One region of the Microbulbifer sp. CnH-101-G genome, then DNA from elsewhere that is predicted to be linked to it. Evidence: predicted binding sites of a transcription regulator. Region 1 holds the regulator's gene; the other holds the start of a gene.

Region 1 (9,552 bases):
CGCGCGTCTACGGGCAGTTCGCCTAACCGGGGCAAAGGTATCCTCTTCTTCATCGAGGCCCGCCATGCTCATTAGGGAGTGATCGGCACCCTCGCGGATAACGTCGACGATATCGTCGATGGTGATACGGCCCAGTAGGCGGTTGTCCTCATCCACTACCGGTGCGGTGATCCAGTCATACTTTTCAAACAGCCGGGCGACTTCGGTATCGCGCATATCTGCGGGTATAGGCTCAACATCGGTATTGACCACCTCGCGAACTGTGACGGATGGGTCTGTAGTGAGAAGCTTGGAAAGCGGGAGTAGACCGATGTATTGGCCCTGGCGATTGACCACAAACAAACTGTCAGTGGACTCCGGCAGCTGTTCATGACGGCGCAGGTAACGCAGTACTACATCCAGGCTCAGGTTGGGCCGCACCGAAATGGTATCGGTGTCCATCAGGCCGCCAGCGGTGTTCTCATCGTAAGCGAGAACACTTTCCACCCGCAGGCGGTCTGTTTCGCTCATTGCCGAGAGGACTTCCGAGACGACACGCTCGGGGAGCTGCTGGAGGATATCGGCGATATCGTCCGCGTCCAGCCCCTCCATGATCTCCACCATCTCCTCAGTATCCATGGTGTCGAGGATCTGGCTGCGGACCTCATCGGTCAGCTCTTGCAGAACCTCACCCTCGACATCCCGGTCGATCAGATTCCACAGAACCTGGCGGATACGCGGAGGCGAGCTTTCCAACAGTTGCGCAATGCTCTGGGGCGTAAGGGTCTTGAGCATGCGCCGGACTTCCTGCCCGGTACCACTATCGAGAGCGGCGAACAACTCACTGAGCTGGTTTTGCGCGCGGAACTTGATTTCGGCTTGGGGTGGGCTGGACACGATAAATCCTTACTGCTCAGCGGTGGTTAGGGGGCAGAGGCCACAGAAAGTTTGTGGCGTTTTGATACCATGGCGGACTCTATCCACTGCCGGTTGCCTTTGCAAACTACTCGGCTTCACCGAAGCGCTCAGAGACCAGGGTGCAGATGGCATTAAGTGCGTCGCTCTCATCACGGCCCTCCACCTCCAGCTCGAGTTCAGTACCCTGGCCAGCGGCGAGCAACATGAGCGCCATCACGCTTTTACCGTCCACGGACCTGTCTCCGCAGTTCACCTTGATATTTGAAGAGAAGCGGGCAGAGGTCTGGGCAAATTTACTGGCTGCGCGGGCGTGTAGCCCGAGTTTGTTAATGATGATGAGACGCTGCTTTTGCATAGGGGCTTGCGGTGTTTCGACTATCTCTGTTGTTCGCGGTGACGGACTTGAATATTGCCAAATTTATGCAGAAAAGTACGGGCTAGTTGCTCAACCATGTATACCGAGCGGTGCCTTCCTCCGGTACAGCCAATGGAAATACAGGTATAGCTGCGGTTGCTCTCTTGGAAGGAGGGAAGCCAGTTCTCTAAAAAGCCTGTGATGTCCGCTTCCATTTTGTTGGTTTTTGAATAGGAGCGTAAAAACTCGGCTACTTCGGGGTCCAATCCGGTTTTTTTTCTCAGGCTGGGTTCCCAATAGGGATTTGGCAGGCAGCGCAAGTCGAACATCAAGTCGGCATCCACGGGAACGCCGTATTTAAAGCCGAACGACTGAAAAAGGATTGCCATTCCCTCTGAGTGTTCGCCCACCACTCGGCTTTTAATTAGCTCTCGCAACTCATGTAGGCCAAGGCTGCTGGTATCGATCACCATATCCGCCATGGCTGAGATCGGTGTCAGCAATTCCCTTTCTTGTTTTAAGGCCTCGAGTAAGTGGGTGCAGTCATTGCTGAGGGGGTGTTTTCGGCGAGTCTCGCTGAATCGCTGTACCAGGACAGGTTCACGGGCATCCAGGTAGATAATGTCACACTGGACACCCGTGCTGCGCAAGGCTTCTATGACACGTGGAGCCTGCTTAATATCCTGCCAGAGGTTGCGTGCGTCTATTCCCAGGGCTAGGGGAGTGTTCCCCTTTGGGGTTTGTTGCTCGGCCCGCTTAATCAGTTCGGGCAGCAGGCTGATCGGTAGGTTGTCAATGCAGTTAAAGCCCACATCTTCGAGCAATTGTAGTGCGGAGCTTTTACCGGAGCCGGAGCGGCCGCTGATAATGACCAAGCGCATGGGGACCCCCTCTTTTTAGCTCTTTATACCATTTAATCGCTTGAGAAATGGTGTTTTTATTCCTAACGGTAATTTAAGGAGTGATTCAGGAGAATCTCAGTTGTTACCAGAATAAAAGTACAAAACCAGAATCAGGCTGCTGCGGCAGAATCTATGGCTAGGGCGTAGAGCTCATCACTACTGTCGGCTTTTCTCAACTTATCCCGGACTTGGCTGTTGGAAAAAAGCGCAGCGATTTCTGCCAGTGTATCCAGATGTTGTTGTTCTGAATCTTCAGGGACGAGTAAGACAAAGAGTAAGTCGACAGGTTGCCTATCGATAGCGTCGAAATCTATGGCGGGTTCGATTGTGCAAAGCACACCAATAGGTTGCTCACAGCCAGGAAGGCGGCAGTGAGGTATGGCTACCCCCTCGCCAATACCCGTCGAACCCAGGCGCTCTCGAGCGATCAATTGGTTGAATGTTGTGTCGGAGTCATGCTGTGGATATTGTTCGGCGATGGCTTGGGCAATATTGAGCAGCAATTTCTTTTTGCTGCTCCCCGCCAGGTGGCAAAGGCTCAGGCGGGGAGAAAGTAAAGCTTCCAGTGTCATAATTCAGCGGTGGTTCTGCAACTTCTCTTTGTGTTTTTTCAGTTGGCGGTCCAACTTATCTGTAAGCGCATCGATGGCTGCGTACATGTCTTTGTCTTCCGAACCCGCACAGAGGTCGTGACCATTGATATGTACTCGGGCTTCAGCTTTCTGGATCAATTTATCTACAGATAGAATAACTTGCGCGTTGGTTATGTTGTCATAATGCCTTGAGAGCTTTTCCAGCTTGTTCTCACAGTAGTTGCGCATTGGTGAGCTAACGTCGACGTGGTGACCACTAATGTTGATCTGCATGGATTTCTCCTTACCAGGTGCATCACAATACGGCGAGCCTCCTTTCGGGTCGCAACCCTACTAGGAAGTGGCCCAGAATGGAAGGATACACTCAAAGTTTGGAGTTCGGTTGTGAAGACGTAGCAACTGGCGCCAGGTTATGACTTGCTCCGCCTTTTGGGTCGCGCCCGGTATGGGCAAATTAAACTAGGCGCTTCCTTTCACTGGAGGAGGGGATACCCATTGATTCGCGATACTTGGCTACTGTGCGGCGGGCTACTTTGATGCCCTGCTGGTCTAGTTCCTGGGTAATTTTATTGTCGGATAGCGGCTTGCGTGGCGTTTCCGAATCAATCAGCTTTTTGATCAGGGCGCGAATGGCGGTTGAGGAGGCATCTTCGCCGGAGTCTGTGCTTACGTGACTCGAAAAGAAATACTTGAGTTCGAACACACCGCGGGGTGTGAGCATGTACTTTTGGGTGGTTACCCGGGAGATGGTGGACTCGTGCATGCCAATGGACTCGGCAACGTCTGCCAGCACCATGGGGCGCATGGCTTCTGGCCCCTCCTCAAAAAAGCCTTGCTGCTTTTCGACAATACAGTTGGCGACTTTCAGCAGGGTTTCGTGGCGACTCTGCAGGCTCTTCATAAACCAGCGAGCTTCTTGCAGATGGTCCCGCAAAAAGTTGTTATCTCTCGAGTTGTCCGCACGCTTAACCATTGAGGCATAGTGATTATTGATTCGAATCTTGGGAGTGATCTCTCCATTCAATTCTACTTGCCAGCGCAGGGCCTTGCGGGAAACGATGATATCCGGGATCACATAGTCCGGCTCCTGCCCGCCAAAGCTCTCTCCCGGATTCGGGTTTAGCGTCTGGATGAGGCGAATGGCCTCGCCGAGCTGGGCCTCGTTAAGGCGTGTGCGCCGACTCAGCTGGCGAAAATCTCTTTTGCCGAGCAGGTCTAAGTGTTTCTCAATGATGCTTTGCGCTTGGTCGAGCCAGGGGGTGGTTGGCGGTAACTGTTGCAGTTGCAATTGCAGGCATTCTTTTAGGTCCCGAGCCCCACAGCCGGCAGGCTCGAACTGTTGGATGGCCTTTAAGACTGCCAGTACTTCATCTTCATCTACAGCTAATGAGGAGGCAACCTCCTCTATTGAGGTGCCCAGGAGGCCGCTGGGGCTTATGCTGTCAATCAGGTTTTCACCGATCCACTTATCCTGCTCGGATAAAGGGGTCAGGTTCAGTTGCCAGCGCAGGTGGGCTTGTAAGTCGACAGAGGTGGAGTTGCGTTCGTAGCTGGAGGTATCCAGCTCTGGGTTTCCGCTGTGACTGGTGTAGATATCATCCCATCGGGAGTCGACAGGAAGCTCGTCGGGAATTGCCTGGTCCCAGTCCCCCTCAGCAAGCTCTCGTTCCTCAGTCGCTTGTGAAGTATTGTCCTGCACCCGCTCTGACTCGTGCTCAGTCAGAGATTGGCCATTCTCCACCTTTGAGGGTTGTTCCTCGCTATCCGCCTCCAGCATTGGATTGCTATCCAACGCCGCCTGAACCTCCTGCTGAAGGTCGAGGGTAGACAGTTGCAGAAGGCGGATTGCCTGTTGCAACTGGGGAGTCATAGTCAGTTGTGTGCCGAGCTTGAGCTGGAGTGACTGCTTCATAGTGGAGAGCCGCTGGCCGATAAGACAGTGTTTAGATCAATTTGTCCTAAGATGGCGCAGACTACCCCTCCCACTAATTTATTACAAGCAATAAACGTGCCGACCCGGTGATAGATGTTAGACTCGAAGCGGCTGAAGCATGAGGGATTAAGCTCAAATTGAAGAATTTAAGGATAGATATTGCCGTTTCATCTTAAATGGTAAATTCATGTCCTAAATAAACTTCCCGAACCTGCTGGTTGGCAAGAACATCTTCTGGTGTGCCTTCAGCGATGATGTGGCCCTCGCTGACAATGTAGGCGGTCTCGCAAATATCGAGGGTCTCGCGCACATTGTGGTCGGTAATGAGTACTCCGATATCTCGATCCCGCAGGTGGCGGATGATTTCTTTGATATCGTTTACCGATATGGGATCCACGCCGGCAAAAGGTTCATCTAACAGGACAAAGCTGGGGTTGGTGGCCAGGGCGCGGGCAATTTCTACTCTGCGGCGCTCGCCCCCAGAGAGTGCCATGCCCAAGCTCTGCTCAATATGGGTAATGTTAAATTCCTCAAGCAGGGCTTGAGCCTGTTGCTGTCGCTCGGCTCGTGAGAGGTCTTTGCGGGTTTCAAGGATGGCGAGAATATTGTCTTTTACGCTCAGGCGGCGAAATACCGAGGCTTCCTGGGGAAGATAGCCGATGCCTTTGCGTGCGCGCCCGTGCATGGACAGCCGGGTAATATCTTCATCGTCGATCATCACCCTACCTGCATCGGCCTGAACCAGCCCGGCAATCATATAAAAACAGGTGGTTTTACCGGCGCCATTAGGGCCTAGAAGCCCGACAACCTGCCCGCTGGAAACACTGACGGTGACATCCTGGACAACTTTTCTTTTTTTATACTGTTTCGCGAGGTGTAACGCTTTGAGCGTTGGCATAGTGTGTACCGAAATCTATCCATGCCGCGGGCAGAGTGGTGCCCGCCGGTGCAAATAATATCTGTTGCTTAGCGCTTGAGTGAAAGTTAGGGGGCTTGCTGCCCTTGGTTATCACTGGCGCCTTGCGTGTTCTCTTTTTTCTCGGGCTTCCATGTCATTTCTACGCGCCCCTTACCGGTTTGCCCCTTGGCGCTCATTTGTTCGGTAGAGAGATCGTAGTCAATTTTTTCTGCGGCCAGCGTATTGCCCTCACGGTCAACATGGGCCTTGCCTGTGAGCTGCAGTTCCTCAGAGCTCACCTGGTAAACAATACGCTGGGCTCTAGCTTTGACGGGATTTTCACCCTGAAGAATCTTTTGTTGGAAATGCGCGGGCTTGCCTACGGCTATGACGCGACTGATTTCTTTTTCTGGAGTGAAGTAAACCTCGACGCGGTCAGCCTGAATTTTCAGCGAACCCTGAGTGATAACAACATTGTTGCTATATACCACCAAGTTATTGTTGAGGCCGGCATTCATGGCATCAGAACTGATATTGATCCGCTGTTGGCGATCTTCTGGCAGTGCAACAGCCGTTGAAGCTATGAGCGCTAGTGCGGTAATAGCGGAGATTCTTAGCAAGTGGCGGTATTTAGTCAGTGTCATAGATGCTCTTTACGTCGGATAGGATTTCCATCCGGTCTTCATTCAGGTAAGCGCGCATACCCTTACCCGTTGTGCGGTTAGGGCCAGAGCTAATAGTAACAACTTTGTCTGTCTCGGCGAATTCCTTCGCGGGCAGAATTGTAATGCTCGATGTTTCCAGTTTGATACCGCCAGGGGCGGGTAGTTCATCAATTACGACATCGCCATCCAAGACTACTCGTTCACCACGATTGTAAGCGACCCCTTTGCGGGACTCGGTACGCCACTTCGGCTGGTCATCCTGGTAAAAGAGCATGCGGGGTTCCGCCAGGTCTGCCCGGTCACGACGTTTAAACTGGTAGTAGGTAATCTGATCTGCATCTACTCGGTAGGCGAGGTTTCCTTCCTCATTGAAGTGCCGTGTCTTGGCATTTCGGATGATCAGTTCTGCGGCCTTGTCATGCTGCTGGGGGGTCGGTCGTATCCCCAGCAGCTGATCGGGCGGGCTTTCCGAAAGCCACAGGCCAACACTGATTAGCGATACTACTAATAGCAGCGGCAGCCAAGTGCGCATTATTGCTCTCCAATATAGGGGGCGAGAGCCGAGTCAAAGGTTCCCTGCGCCTGCATGATTTGATCACAGGCTTCGCGCACAGCGCCTTCTCCGCCGCGAGCTCGGGTTACCCACAAAGCGCGCTCCTTGACGGGGGCTGCGGCATTGGGAGGAGCTATGGGGCAGCCGATGCGGGTCATCACCAGGAGATCCGGATAGTCATCGCCGATGTAGGCGATATCTTCTAAGCGGCAGGGTTCCCCTGCCAAAAGTTCCTGGAGCGCGGTAAATTTGTCTTCGCGCCCCTGAATCAGTTTATTGATGCCCAAGTCGTGAGCGCGGCGCTCCACCACGGAGCTGCGCCGCCCTGTAATAATGGCTACGCGAACCCCGGAGTTTTGCAGCATCTTAATGCCGTGTCCATCGAGGGTGTTAAAGGTTTTCAGCTCATTGCCATTGTTGTCAAAATAAAGTTTGCCGTCGGTGAGGACGCCATCTACATCCAAAACCAGCCAGCGTACTTTCTGCAGAGCCGCATTTAATTCTTTTTCTGAAACCACCAGAGTTTTCCTTAAAATGTAAATGGGGCACTAACGTGCCCAAAAAATTAATTTAATCTTTTAGATTACGCCGGCGCGCAGTATATCGTGCATATGTAGTACGCCTATTGGGTGGTGGGTTTCATCCTCTACGACGAGTGCGGTGATTTTATAATCTTCCATAATACGCAGTGCTTCCGCAGCCAAAGTCTCGGCGGATACCGTTTTAGGGCGGCGGCTCATCACTTGATCCATAGTGGCCTTATCCAGCTCGATCTTGTGGTCGATCACGCGGCGCAAGTCCCCGTCGGTAAAAACACCGAGTAGTTCTCCCTTTGTGTCGACAATGGTGGTCATACCAAACCCTTTGCTGGTCATCTCCAGTAAGGCTTTGGACAGCAGAGTGTCTGGCTGGACCTGGGGCAGCTCTTCCCCGGCATGCATGACATCTTCTACTTTTAGCAATAGACGTCGGCCAAGGGCTCCGCCTGGGTGGGAGAAGGCAAAGTCTTCGGCGGTGAAGCCCCTGGCTTCAAGTAGGGCTACCGCCAGTGCGTCGCCCATAACCAGAGTGACGGTGGTTGAGGAGGTTGGCGCCAAATTAAGAGGGCAGGCTTCAGTTTGCACTGAAATATCCAGATTGACTTCTGCTGCCTGTGCCAATGGGGAGTCAGTTTTACCTGTCATGCTGATCATGGGGATGCTTAGGCGCTTTAACAGTGGCAGTAAAGTCAGTACCTCTGCGGAAGAGCCCGAGTTTGAGATGGCGATCACCAGATCGTCCCGGGTGATCATTCCCAGGTCTCCATGGCTCGCTTCTCCGGGATGAACGAAAAAGCTAGGAGTACCAGTGCTGGCAAGGGTGGCGGCTATTTTGCGTCCGATGTGCCCCGATTTGCCCATACCCGTTACAATAGTGCGGCCGGGACATTGCAGGATCATCTCACAGGCGCGCTGGAAATTGCCGTTGATCCTTTGTTCTAGTTCGTCGACAGCCTCCGCTTCCATTCGAACGGTGCGCCTCCCAGCTTCCGTTATTAATTCTCGGGTCATTAAGTGCCTCTGCTTGCTCACTTCTAATTTACTAACCTTTTAGCTATTGAAAGTATCTGTGATAACTCTCTTTGCCCTGCTTTCTCTGGGCTTTCACGCATAAGTCGCAGGTGTCACGCTTTGTTATTGTCGAAGCTGACCCTGCGGTTGTCGTTCTAATCTATATTATTATGAACAGCTTAAAAGCGTGTAGGAAGGCCGGTCGATAGGGGGATGCCAAATGACACGCTCGTACACTACCACACCACCGGGCGCGGTCATGGTATAGTCTGCCGCCGCTGCTGTCAGCTATGTCACTCAGCGGATGAACGACAAATCCCCACTTCTGGGGAGAAATGCCAGCAGTCTCGTCATGGCACTTATTTACGCTGTGTGCGTCCAAGGAATGATTTGCTAATTGGAGAGTATTTGTGAATACATCATTTTGGATTGGTCGGTACGGGTTTTCCCGATGGCTAAGATTTGTACTTTGCGCAGCATTGGTGTCTGCTGTGGTCCCCGCTGCGAATGCCGATCAAAACCCTTATGTAATGATTGAGGGGGTTTCCCAAAAGCTGCTGGGTGTCATTCGCTCAAATGCCCAATATGCCAACTCTGACCCGCAGAGGTACTACAACGCCGTTGAGGGCGTGTTGACCCCGGTGGTGGACTTTGACTTTATTGCGCGCGGTGTTATGGGGCGTTACGCCAAGCAGGCTACCGCGACCCAGCGCTCCCGCTTTGCCAGCACTTTCCGTCGGGACCTGGTGGCAACATTTGCCCGCGGTGTGGCGAATTTTGGCGACCTCGATGTGAAAGTGGTAAACCCTGGGACTTTACCTAGCGGTAACCGGGTTAATGTTTTGCAGGAAGTGCGCAGCAAGGAAGGTATCACCAAAGTCTCCTACACCCTGGTGCGCAACCGTGCAGGTGAGTGGAAACTGATCAACGTTATCTTGAATGGCGTTAATTTAGGTAAAACTTTCCGCAGCCAGTTTTCCCAGTCTATGCAGTCCTACGGGGATATCGATAAGGTAATCTCCAACTGGTCCGCCGGGCAGGATGTTGCCGATAAAGTGAGCTAGTCGGCGAACTTCAGGGTGCGCAGCTGCGCACCCTCCTCGATTCAAGTACACTTGCGTGCTGTTTTTCAACTAACGCAAATCCCTCCTATGCAACCAGATGAAATCAAAGCCCTCATTGAGGGTCATATCCCCGAGAGTAATG
Region 2 (9,552 bases), 1.2 Mb from region 1:
GCAGCGGTTTATTACAGAGCAGAAAGGCTCTTAAAGTATCGTTTTTACAATCCCGCTCTAAATTGTTAGAGCGGGATTGTAAGTAGAAGCTGACGCATCCCTAACAAACTATTTATTCACGCGAAAAGTCAGCTTGTTTTCAAGTAAAATCTATCCACCCCATAGCGTGGGCGTACTTTATTAGCATCCCGCTACACATAAAAACGACTACCCCTCTTAAATAGGCAGTGCTAATTTTAAAAAGGCAGTGTGACCCTATCCATGCACCTATGAATTGCCCAGTCATCATTAGGATGCCTATAATCCACACCACTTGCCCTGCAAGTAAAAATACCAATAAAGAGGCTAAATTGGTGGCGAAGTTAAGAGGCTTTGCCATGGCGGTGGAGGTCAATAAATCTTGTCCACGGCAAGCAATACCAGATAAAGTAAAAAATGACCCAGTCCCAGGCCCGAACATACCATCATAGTATCCAATGAATGGAATTATCCCATATTGATATTTTCTGTTAGATAACTTGGGCTCATCATTATTCTGATTCATAGACGGAGAAATCAGAAAATAAATAGCAATAAATAACAGCACTACAGGAATAACAAAAGACAAAATTTCAGTGTTGATAAGCTGAACAATTATTGTTCCAAACGCTGCTCCAATAAAGGCAGATAGCATTAATTTTTTAATCCCGTCCCAGCTTATTTTATTACTCCTAATCATCATATAGGTGGCTGTTGCTGTACCGATACTGCCTTGTAATTTATTAGTACCTAAGGCAGACAGTGGCGGTACACCACTTAGAATCAGGGCGGGAACTGTTATCAAACCGCCACCGCCCGCTAATGTATCGAGTAGACCGGCAATAACGGCAACCAAAAATAAAACAGATAACAGTTCCAGGGAATAGCTTGCGAACTCCAAATGAGTAACTCCTTTCGCCTGTAACTAAGATTTATCTTTCAATAACCTTCTTGTCATTTCAGCCATCTTGGTTTTTCTTCCACCATGTCAGAAAATTTTCCCCAATGGAGTGCTGGGGTAGGGAGTGAGAATCTTCTTCAATCCCCTGTTCTTTTTCCATTTCAGTGACTTTTTGGTTGGCTGTATTGAACCAAGCTTTGGGGTCTTTTGTTCCATGCTGTAGAGCATTGCCATAGAGCGCAGCACTAAACCAGGTACGCTGGGAATCGTCGCTGCAACCAAAAGAGGTTCTATTATCGGCGGCGGAGGTGAATACGATACGATTTGGAGTGCTTAAAGGTTCAACCCATTGGCCGGAATAGCAGGCAGAAATCACTATCCACTGGTATTGTGCATTGAGGTTATCCAGCCATTTTTTTCCGTCGGCCACTGACAAGTCCATTAGTGGCATTTTACCCTCAGCGATTTTTAAATCGCCGTTGCGAGCACCGTGGCTAACAAGGTGTACAAACAATAGATCTTCTTGTGGGTCCAGTAATTGATCAAGGGCATTGAGACTTTCCTGAATACTGGTGCGCGTGGCGAGAGGAAAGCTGTAGCCGCCTCCATTGCTGAGACGCAACACGCGTTTCTCAACACCAAAGGCCTCATCTATGCGCTCTGCTACCCAGTCCAATTCCCTGGCAAAAACCTGAGAGGTGCCATCACCACCAACTAGTAATGTATACACATCTCGCACGCCAGGCCTCTGTGGTGCCAGTGAGCCAATAGCGTTTTGTAAGCGATCACTGTCACTATATAAGCGGGTTTCCGCCTGGGCGCTGGGAATATTCGCCTGCGTGCGCCAAGCATCTTCGCTGGGGTAATATATATTTTCGGAGAAATAGCCAGATTGTTCGATAGTGTTTCCTTCGGCATCCGTACTAATTTGTACTCCTTCACCCTCAGCTTTCCCATAGCGGAATGTGGCATGGATAATAGTGCCGTCGGGCTGGGTTAGTTTACCTTCGCCGGAGTAAGAGCCGTACTCGAAGCCGCCGGTATAACTATAGCCATCACTATCTGAGTAGCTTCCTTTAATTAAATAACCGTTTTCAAAGGTACCCTGATAATGGCTGCCATTTTCAGTGGTTAACTTACCTTCGCCGTGCGGGTAATAATCCAGAAACTCACCGCTATACACTTCACCGTCATTCCATTTTACTGTGCCGTTTTGCAGCTCTCCCTCAATGAAATGCCCCGACCATTCATTTTCGCTACAGGTATAGCGACCTTTGCCGTGTGGCTCACCATTGAGGAATTCACCTTCATAAGTACAGCCATCCGCTTCAGTAAGTAGTCCTTGACCACTAATGAGGCCATTGTGAAATTCCCCGCGATAATGATTGCCATTGGGCCACTGCAACTGGCCTCGGCCATGGAAAAAGCTGTTTTGTAAGTCGCCTTTGTATACGGAACCATCTGGCAGGGCGGTGCCGCCTGCAAACTGTGTTGGCTCGCAGGCGCTAAGAAGGAAAAGAAGCGGGGTTAGGTAAGCGTATCTCATTCCGTGATCCATCATTGGTGCTCTGGAGTGAGATTAACAAAATGGCGCCAACAGGGCTCTAGGCTTTATGTAGTTGTTAGATGTAGTTGCTCGAACTTGAGCCCATATTTATCCAACAGCTGGCGTACCCGGTGAGAATCGTTATTGGATTTTTTGGTGGCGCGACTCACTTGGAATAGTTTGCGACCGGCTTCTGCCATGGAATTGGATTCCTCACATACCCGGATTAGCCCAGCTAGTTTGATCTGCTCGTAGTAATCCATTTGTTCAATACTGCCGGGGCCCAATAACTCTTCGATACGCGCAAAGGGTAGCGATGCTCCATTATTATTTGGGGTTTGCCACTTGAAGCGCAGCCGCTGGATTTCCTCCTCCACCACTTCAGTGGTGATGCGCCCACCATCGGCAAGAGTGCCCATACGCAGGATACTGGCATTAAGATCGCGGAAGTTAGCAGACCAGCTGGCCTCTGCTGAACGGCCAAAGTTGAGGTACCTCTCCCGTGCCGCTTTATTGAAGCTCACCAAATAGCCGGACTTTCTGGAAAAAGCCTCCAGCTCAAAGTCGATATTGGGTTCCAGGTCTTCAATGCGCTCACGCAGGGAAGGTAGGCAGTAGGTCCATAAGTCGATACGAGCCAGCAGGTCTGCGCGAAACTTGCCCTCGCGGCTGAGCTGTACAAGATCCCGGTTGGTACCGGCGATCAACTGGAAGTGACTGCTCACTTCTTTGTCTGAGCCGAAGGGCATAAAGCGCTTGTGCTCTATGGCTCGTAGTAGCATCGCCTGCTCGTCCAGTCCCAACTCACCGATTTCATCCAGAAATAGCAGGCCTTTGTCCGCCTCCATTAATAGCCCAGGGCGGTGAGTGGTGGCGCCGGTAAAGGCACCTTTGCGGTGGCCGAATAGGGCGGACATGGCATTCTCGCCGCGCAGGGTGGCGCAGTTTACCGCGACCAGGCCCCCTTCCAATTTTCCCCGTTGCTTGCGTAACTCATAGACACGCTGGGCCAGCTGCGATTTTCCTGCTCCCGTCGGTCCTGTAATCAGAATGGGCGCGTCGGAGCGGATAGAGACCTGCTCCAACTGCTCGATCATCTGATTAAAGGCGAGATTATTCGTCTCAATGCCGCCTTTCAGGTAGGTGGTGCCCTCCTGGTGTTCTCGCTGGAAGCGTGAGGCAATCTGGTCGTACTTGGATAGATCCAAATCGATAATCTGGTACTGACCCGGCAAGTTACTGTTTTTATGTGCAGGAGAAGTTTGCAGCAGGCGCCCAGGGAAATAACCGGCCTCTGTGAGCAGGTATAGGCAGATCTGGGCCACGTGGGTGCCAGTCGTGATATGTACCAGGTATTGCTCCCGGTCTGGCTTAAAAGCGTAATCGCGAGCGAAATCCAGCAGGTTGCTGTACACACTCTCGAAATCCCAGGGGTCATTGAAGTTGACCCGGTGATGGACCACCTCTGTTTCAGGGGAAACACGTGCAATGTCCTCGGTGACCTGGTCTGCCAAGTTCTTCGAATGGTTGTCGAAAAGGAGTTCCAGCCGATCGATCAGCAGGTCATCGTGCTGACACATGGAGATATTGGGCCGCCACTTGTCCCAACGCTTGTCGCCTTTGCCGCGCCGATCCTTAGTGGTACCGAGAATACTGATAGCTACTGTTTTCATACTATCTAAAATAATAAATAGCTATCTAAAAAGATAGATATCTATTGTTTTCAACTTAGCTAAGGTTCCCTCAGAAATCTACACATGAAATTATTTTTCCAGTAAAAACAATGGCTTACATGATTTTCAGAAGTTTTTTTAAAAGTTGGCACCTAATTCGCTATATCAATGGCAAGAGAAACCCATGAAGTGATAACGCGGTTTCACGAGATTTCAGCGGTTTCATGAGATTTAAAAGGAGCGAGAGATGAAACCATTGCCGTATGAAGTGATGCGGGCAGGTGGGGTACCGATTAAGTCCTGGACCTTAGGTGTGCCCTTTGAAGAAGAAGCCAGGGCTCAACTCAGAAATATTTCGCAGTTGCCTTTTATCCACAAGTGGGTGGCGGCAATGCCCGATGTACACCTGGGCAAAGGCGCCACCATTGGCAGTGTGGTACCCACCCTGGGAGCGGTAATCCCCGCAGCCGTGGGTGTGGATATTGGCTGCGGCATGATGGCGGTGCGCACCAGCCTCACGGCGGCACAGCTGCCAGATAACCTGGCGGGTGTACGCAGTGCCATTGAGCGCGCCGTACCCCACGGCCGCACTGGTCGGCACCGGGGCAGGGGTCGGGATAAGGGTGCCTGGGAGAATCCGCCAGATGATGCACTAGCCGGTTGGACGCCTTTGGCAGCACCGTTTGAGTTGCTGAAGGAGAAGCACCCAGTATTAAAAAATACCAACAATATCAATCACTTGGGGACGCTTGGCACCGGTAATCATTTTATTGAGATGTGCCTCGATGAGCACGGCAGTGTGTGGCTGATGCTGCATAGCGGTTCTCGTGGTGTGGGTAACCGCATTGGCACTTACTTTATTGAGAAGGCCAAGCGGGATATGGAGCGTTGGCATATTCATTTGCCGGATAGCGACTTGGCCTATTTCCCTGAGGGTACCGAGCATTTCGATGACTATGTGCAGGCGGTGGAATGGGCGCAGGAATTTGCTCGTATCAATCGGGAAGTCATGATGGCGCGTACTATCGGCGCGGTGAAGCAGGCACTGGGCATGGATTTTGAGGCGCGTATGGAAGCGGTCAACTGCCACCACAATTACGTTTCCCGCGAGCACCACTACGGCAAGGATGTACTGGTAACACGCAAGGGCGCTGTAAGGGCGCGTGTTGATGAAATGGGCATTATTCCCGGAAGTATGGGGGCCAAGTCTTTTATTGTGCGGGGGTTAGGAAACGAAGAAAGCTTCTGCAGCTGTAGCCATGGTGCCGGGCGGGTGATGTCCCGTACCAAGGCGAAAAAACTGGTATCGCTGGAAGAGCATCGCGCAGCTACTGTCGACGTGGAATGCCGTAAAGATGAAGGTGTGATCGACGAAACCCCATCGGCCTACAAACCTATTGAGAAGGTTATGGCAGCACAACAAGACCTGGTGGAAATCGTTTACACCCTCAAGCAGGTAGTCTGCGTCAAAGGATAGTCAGCGCTGGCCGCGAATAAGGCCTTTAGTAGTGAGGAATGTCGGAAGTTATGCCCAAAGGGCAGGCTCTCCGCAAACAAGTTTGAATGTTTTGTTCCAGTCAGCGGAGCCGGTTCTGTATGCCGGCCTGGCACCCCCGACGTTGGCGGTAGGTGTACCCACTGGGGCAATCTTCAAACGCTAACTTTGTAGCTCAATTGGTAGAGCAACCGTTAAATCGGTTTGTTACAGGTTCGATTCCTGTCAAAGTCACGTCGCCTGGAAAGCGACTTTAAGGGAAGGCGAGAGCCTGGGGTTCGAGTCCCCACAAAGAAGCCCTCTTTGTTGAAATCTATCTGGGGCTCACTGTGTCTATGGTATGGACTGTTGGATTTTGCATCAATGGTCAAACACAAAGGCACTCCGGTGACAGTGTCGCCTTGCGTGGGTTTGCGTTGTGCGAGTGGATTATAGGATTTGCATTGATTCTATTTTAGCCAGGGATTTTGGTTGCATTACCCGGGATGGGTGAATGAAGAATTTTGCAAAACCGCTGTAATTTGCTCCCATTGTGTACAAGCGTTGGGCTACCCTGTGATCGAGTGGGCCCCACCCAAAGGAATAAAAAGATAAGAGATCGGAGAAATGAAGTCTCTCTTTAAAATATGGAAGATTGTCAATGTGGCTGATAACGAGCGAGCACTGCTGTTTCGCCGCAGTCGATTTGAAAGGGTGCTGCCACCAGGGCGCCACCGTATCTGGCTGCTTTCCGGTGATGTACGGGTGGAAACCTATGATATTACCGATGTGGTTTTTGATGCGATCAAGGCAAAGTTCCTACTGAATACTTATGGCGATTTGTTAGGTGAATATTTACAGTCCTACGAGCTGTCTGATCAACAAGTTGGACTTTTCTATCGGGATGGTCACCTGGTGGATATCCTTCCCCCTGGTAGTTACCGTGCCGTATGGAAAGGGGGGGAAGCGGTTCGTGTAGGTATTATGGATATTTCCAGGGAATATACCATCGATGACAATGTACTGGGGCTCCTCGGTCGTGGTGCTTGCGCAAGCCAAATACGCATTGCTGCTCAAGCGGTAAGCTATAACGAAGTCCCCGATGAGCATGTGGGCCTTTTAATTGTCAATGGTAAATTGGAGAAAGCGCTGCAGCCGGGTCGCTATGGATTTTGGAAATACAATCGCTCTATCGCAGTGAAATTGATAGATATGCGCCTGCAAACTGTAGAAGTAAGTGGCCAGGAAATTCTAACCAAAGATAGAGTTAGCCTGCGCATTAACCTAAGTGGCAGCTTCAAGATTACAGATCCACAACGGGTGGCATTAAAACTCAGTGATTATAAAAACCATATTTATCGTGAATTACAATTAAGTCTGCGTGAAGCGGTGGGTACCCAGACTCTGGATAGTTTATTGGCAGATAAAGATCGGCTGAATATTGTTATTGCAACGGCTATCCATAAAAAACTAGTGCATTACGGTATTGAGATTGTCAGTGTCGGAGTGAAAGATATTATCTTGCCTGGCGATATGAAGATGATTCTCAATCAGGTAGTGGAAGCGCAGAAGGAGTCTGAAGCGAATTTAATAAAGCGACGTGAAGAGACCCAGGCTATGCGCTCCCTGCATAACACTGCCAAGATGATGGATAACAATCCTACATTACTGCGTCTAAAAGAATTGGAATCCTTAGAAAAAGTCAGTGCACGCATCGATAAAATATCGGTGTATGGTGGACTTGATGGCGTGCAAAAGAGCTTGGTGAAACTGCTTTCAACTGCTTAATGAAAAAAATAACAGAATTATTTAATGGTAATGAAGGGATTGATTAGCGATTTAGATAGACGTCGCCCAGGGGGAGGGTGGCGGACAGATATTACGGAATTCCCTTACTTTGTCCTTGTGCCTGAGAATACCGATTCGCATTAAAAACATCCGCGCAGGCCGCAAAAAACCTGGGCTTTTACGCCAGCATTTAACTTGTATGCGAGCAGCAAAAACGATTAGCAATGCCAAAGTCACAGGCGAGAAGCTGGGTGCTGCAGAAGTGATGTTCATTCCGGGAAAGGTGTAATCTGGTGAATATCATTTTCCGATTGGATCAACCGGCGGCACCAGTTTGGTATTGCAAGCAGTTCTTTTGCCACTTTTATTTGCAGATGGCATTAGTGAACTGTGTTTGGAGGGGGTATCCATAATAAAAAGGCGCCTAGTTTCGACTTTATTAAACTGGTCTTTTACCACTGTTAACTCGAATGGGTGCGGGAGTGGAATTGGGGCTACATTATTCTATCTTTCATCCTGCTGGTGGTGGTTCTTGGCGCGCACGTATCCAGCCTCTTATCTCCCTGTTGAAACTGGACCTGACTGAGAGGTGCGAATCACTGCGCTGTAAAGCCTTAGCGAGTTTTGTAAATATTCCGGCACATGTTGGCCAGCGTGAATTGGCTCAAATTAGTAAGCTTTGTAGTTGGCTGGATGAGCATTTATAGCGAATACAAGTGTCCTCCCAAGGGCCAGGTAATCTCCTGTCGTTACGTTTGCAGTTTGAACAGATAGCTAAAATTTTGACTCCATGGGGAAGCAAGGCGCAAATACTGAACGCGTTGCCTAGGAGTGATTGGGATGATACATCGGTACTTAAAATCCGGTGTGCCGGTAGATGAGCACTTGGCCGACCAATTAATACTACCCATGGCACTTGGTAGTGGTGGCTGTTTTAGTGCATTAAAACCTAGTTTGCACTTGCCAACCAATATTCAAGTGATTCAAAAACTAACTGGGACGAATGTTCGGCTGGAAAATCTTGGTGAAGATCATTTGAAAGTTCTTGTTATAACTAATTAGGAAGTAAAAGCAATTGATACAGCAAGAATGAAGGAAAAATTCAGGTAAAGGACGAGTTGTTCGTTAGCTATGGTTGATTTATGTGTCTTTGCATAAATAAAAAATAGTTTAGTATATTGCCGCCTGATGGAAGAGGTGAAACCAATCATCTAGCGCATGGGATGTAATAACTTAAAGCTTTCTATACGAGAGTAGGCCTTACTCTTGGTTGAGAATGTAAGTAAAAGGAACTTATCTGAATGATGTCTAAGCTTTTAAAATTAACCGTTTCCGTAGCTGCCCTTATGGCTGCGGCATGCAGCGGCGGTGGCGGGGGTGATGGAGATAGTGGGGCTGCAGGTGATGGGACGACTGTTTCAATAGCCAACCAAGCACCAGTAGCAAGCTTTACCTTATCTTCACATTCTGGGCTTTCGCCTGCAGTTGTTAAATTTGATGCATCTGCTTCAAGTGATACGGATGGCAGTATCACTAAGTACGAGTGGAATTTTGATGATGGTGAAGGTAGTGATGCTAGTGGAAAGGACGTTGAATATACCTTTTATGCATACGATGGGGTTGATAAAGAGTATACGATTCAGCTGACAGTTACGGATGATGATGGCGCTACGGCCACTTCTGAAATGACGTTTACTGCACTTAAAAATTTGCCGCCTGTTGCAAAGTTTACATACAACCAGCCAGATCCTAAATCCAGGTTGGTCTTATTCGATGCATCGGAAAGTACTGATTCGGAAAGTACTGACCTGTTGTATAAGTGGGATTTCGGTGATGGTACAACAGGTGAAGGTATCCAGCCAGAACATGAATACCAAGAATACGGTAATTACTCCGTCAGCCTAGTTGTGGATGATCAGACCGGAAATACTAGTAAGCATGCCAGTAATCTATTAGTTAGTGATGGGCTGTTTAGTGCCTTTGGGCAGTTATCCCTAGCTCAAGGTGTTTTTGCGGATAGTGATACTAGTGATCCAAATACTGAGGATGTGCCCAATAATTCTATGAAGGAGGCGCAAGTAATTTCTGAAATCAGTGAGATTTCAGGTCTTGTATCTTCCCCGAAAAGGAATTCTTCGGGTGTTGAGTTGGA

The links. The regulator sigma-54, encoded in region 1, starts transcription at its own class of promoters, with help from an activator protein. The targets are predictions, from matches to a motif close to TGGCACANNNNTTGCNNT.
Region 2: the regulator sigma-54 is predicted to act here: its motif matches at 4,285-4,302, upstream of ACJJID_RS18015 (RtcB family protein).

Annotation. Positions count from the first base shown of each region.
Region 1 is NZ_CP174292.1:2,813,029-2,822,580, reverse strand. It holds gene mgtE (magnesium transporter) at 1-876, opposite strand, end outside; gene ACJJID_RS12465 (HPr family phosphocarrier protein) at 983-1,252, opposite strand; gene rapZ (RNase adapter RapZ) at 1,273-2,133, opposite strand; gene ptsN (PTS IIA-like nitrogen regulatory protein PtsN) at 2,265-2,726, opposite strand; gene hpf (ribosome hibernation-promoting factor, HPF/YfiA family) at 2,730-3,020, opposite strand; gene ACJJID_RS12445 (RNA polymerase factor sigma-54) at 3,202-4,659, opposite strand; gene lptB (LPS export ABC transporter ATP-binding protein) at 4,853-5,578, opposite strand; gene lptA (lipopolysaccharide transport periplasmic protein LptA) at 5,665-6,222, opposite strand; gene lptC (LPS export ABC transporter periplasmic protein LptC) at 6,209-6,775, opposite strand; gene ACJJID_RS12425 (KdsC family phosphatase) at 6,775-7,314, opposite strand; gene ACJJID_RS12420 (KpsF/GutQ family sugar-phosphate isomerase) at 7,375-8,346, opposite strand; gene ACJJID_RS12415 (MlaC/ttg2D family ABC transporter substrate-binding protein) at 8,757-9,410, shown strand; gene ACJJID_RS12410 (BolA family protein) at 9,498-9,552, shown strand, end outside.
Region 2 is NZ_CP174292.1:4,053,171-4,062,722, forward strand. It holds gene ACJJID_RS17995 (DUF885 domain-containing protein) at 1-34, shown strand, start outside; gene ACJJID_RS18000 (TSUP family transporter) at 140-919, opposite strand; gene ACJJID_RS18005 (C13 family peptidase) at 978-2,465, opposite strand; gene rtcR (RNA repair transcriptional activator RtcR) at 2,531-4,138, opposite strand; gene ACJJID_RS18015 (RtcB family protein) at 4,386-5,615, shown strand; gene ACJJID_RS18020 (slipin family protein) at 6,240-7,400, shown strand; gene ACJJID_RS18025 (RNA 3'-terminal phosphate cyclase) at 7,516-7,689, shown strand; gene ACJJID_RS18030 (RNA 3'-terminal phosphate cyclase) at 8,241-8,462, shown strand; gene ACJJID_RS18035 (S8 family serine peptidase) at 8,702-9,552, shown strand, end outside.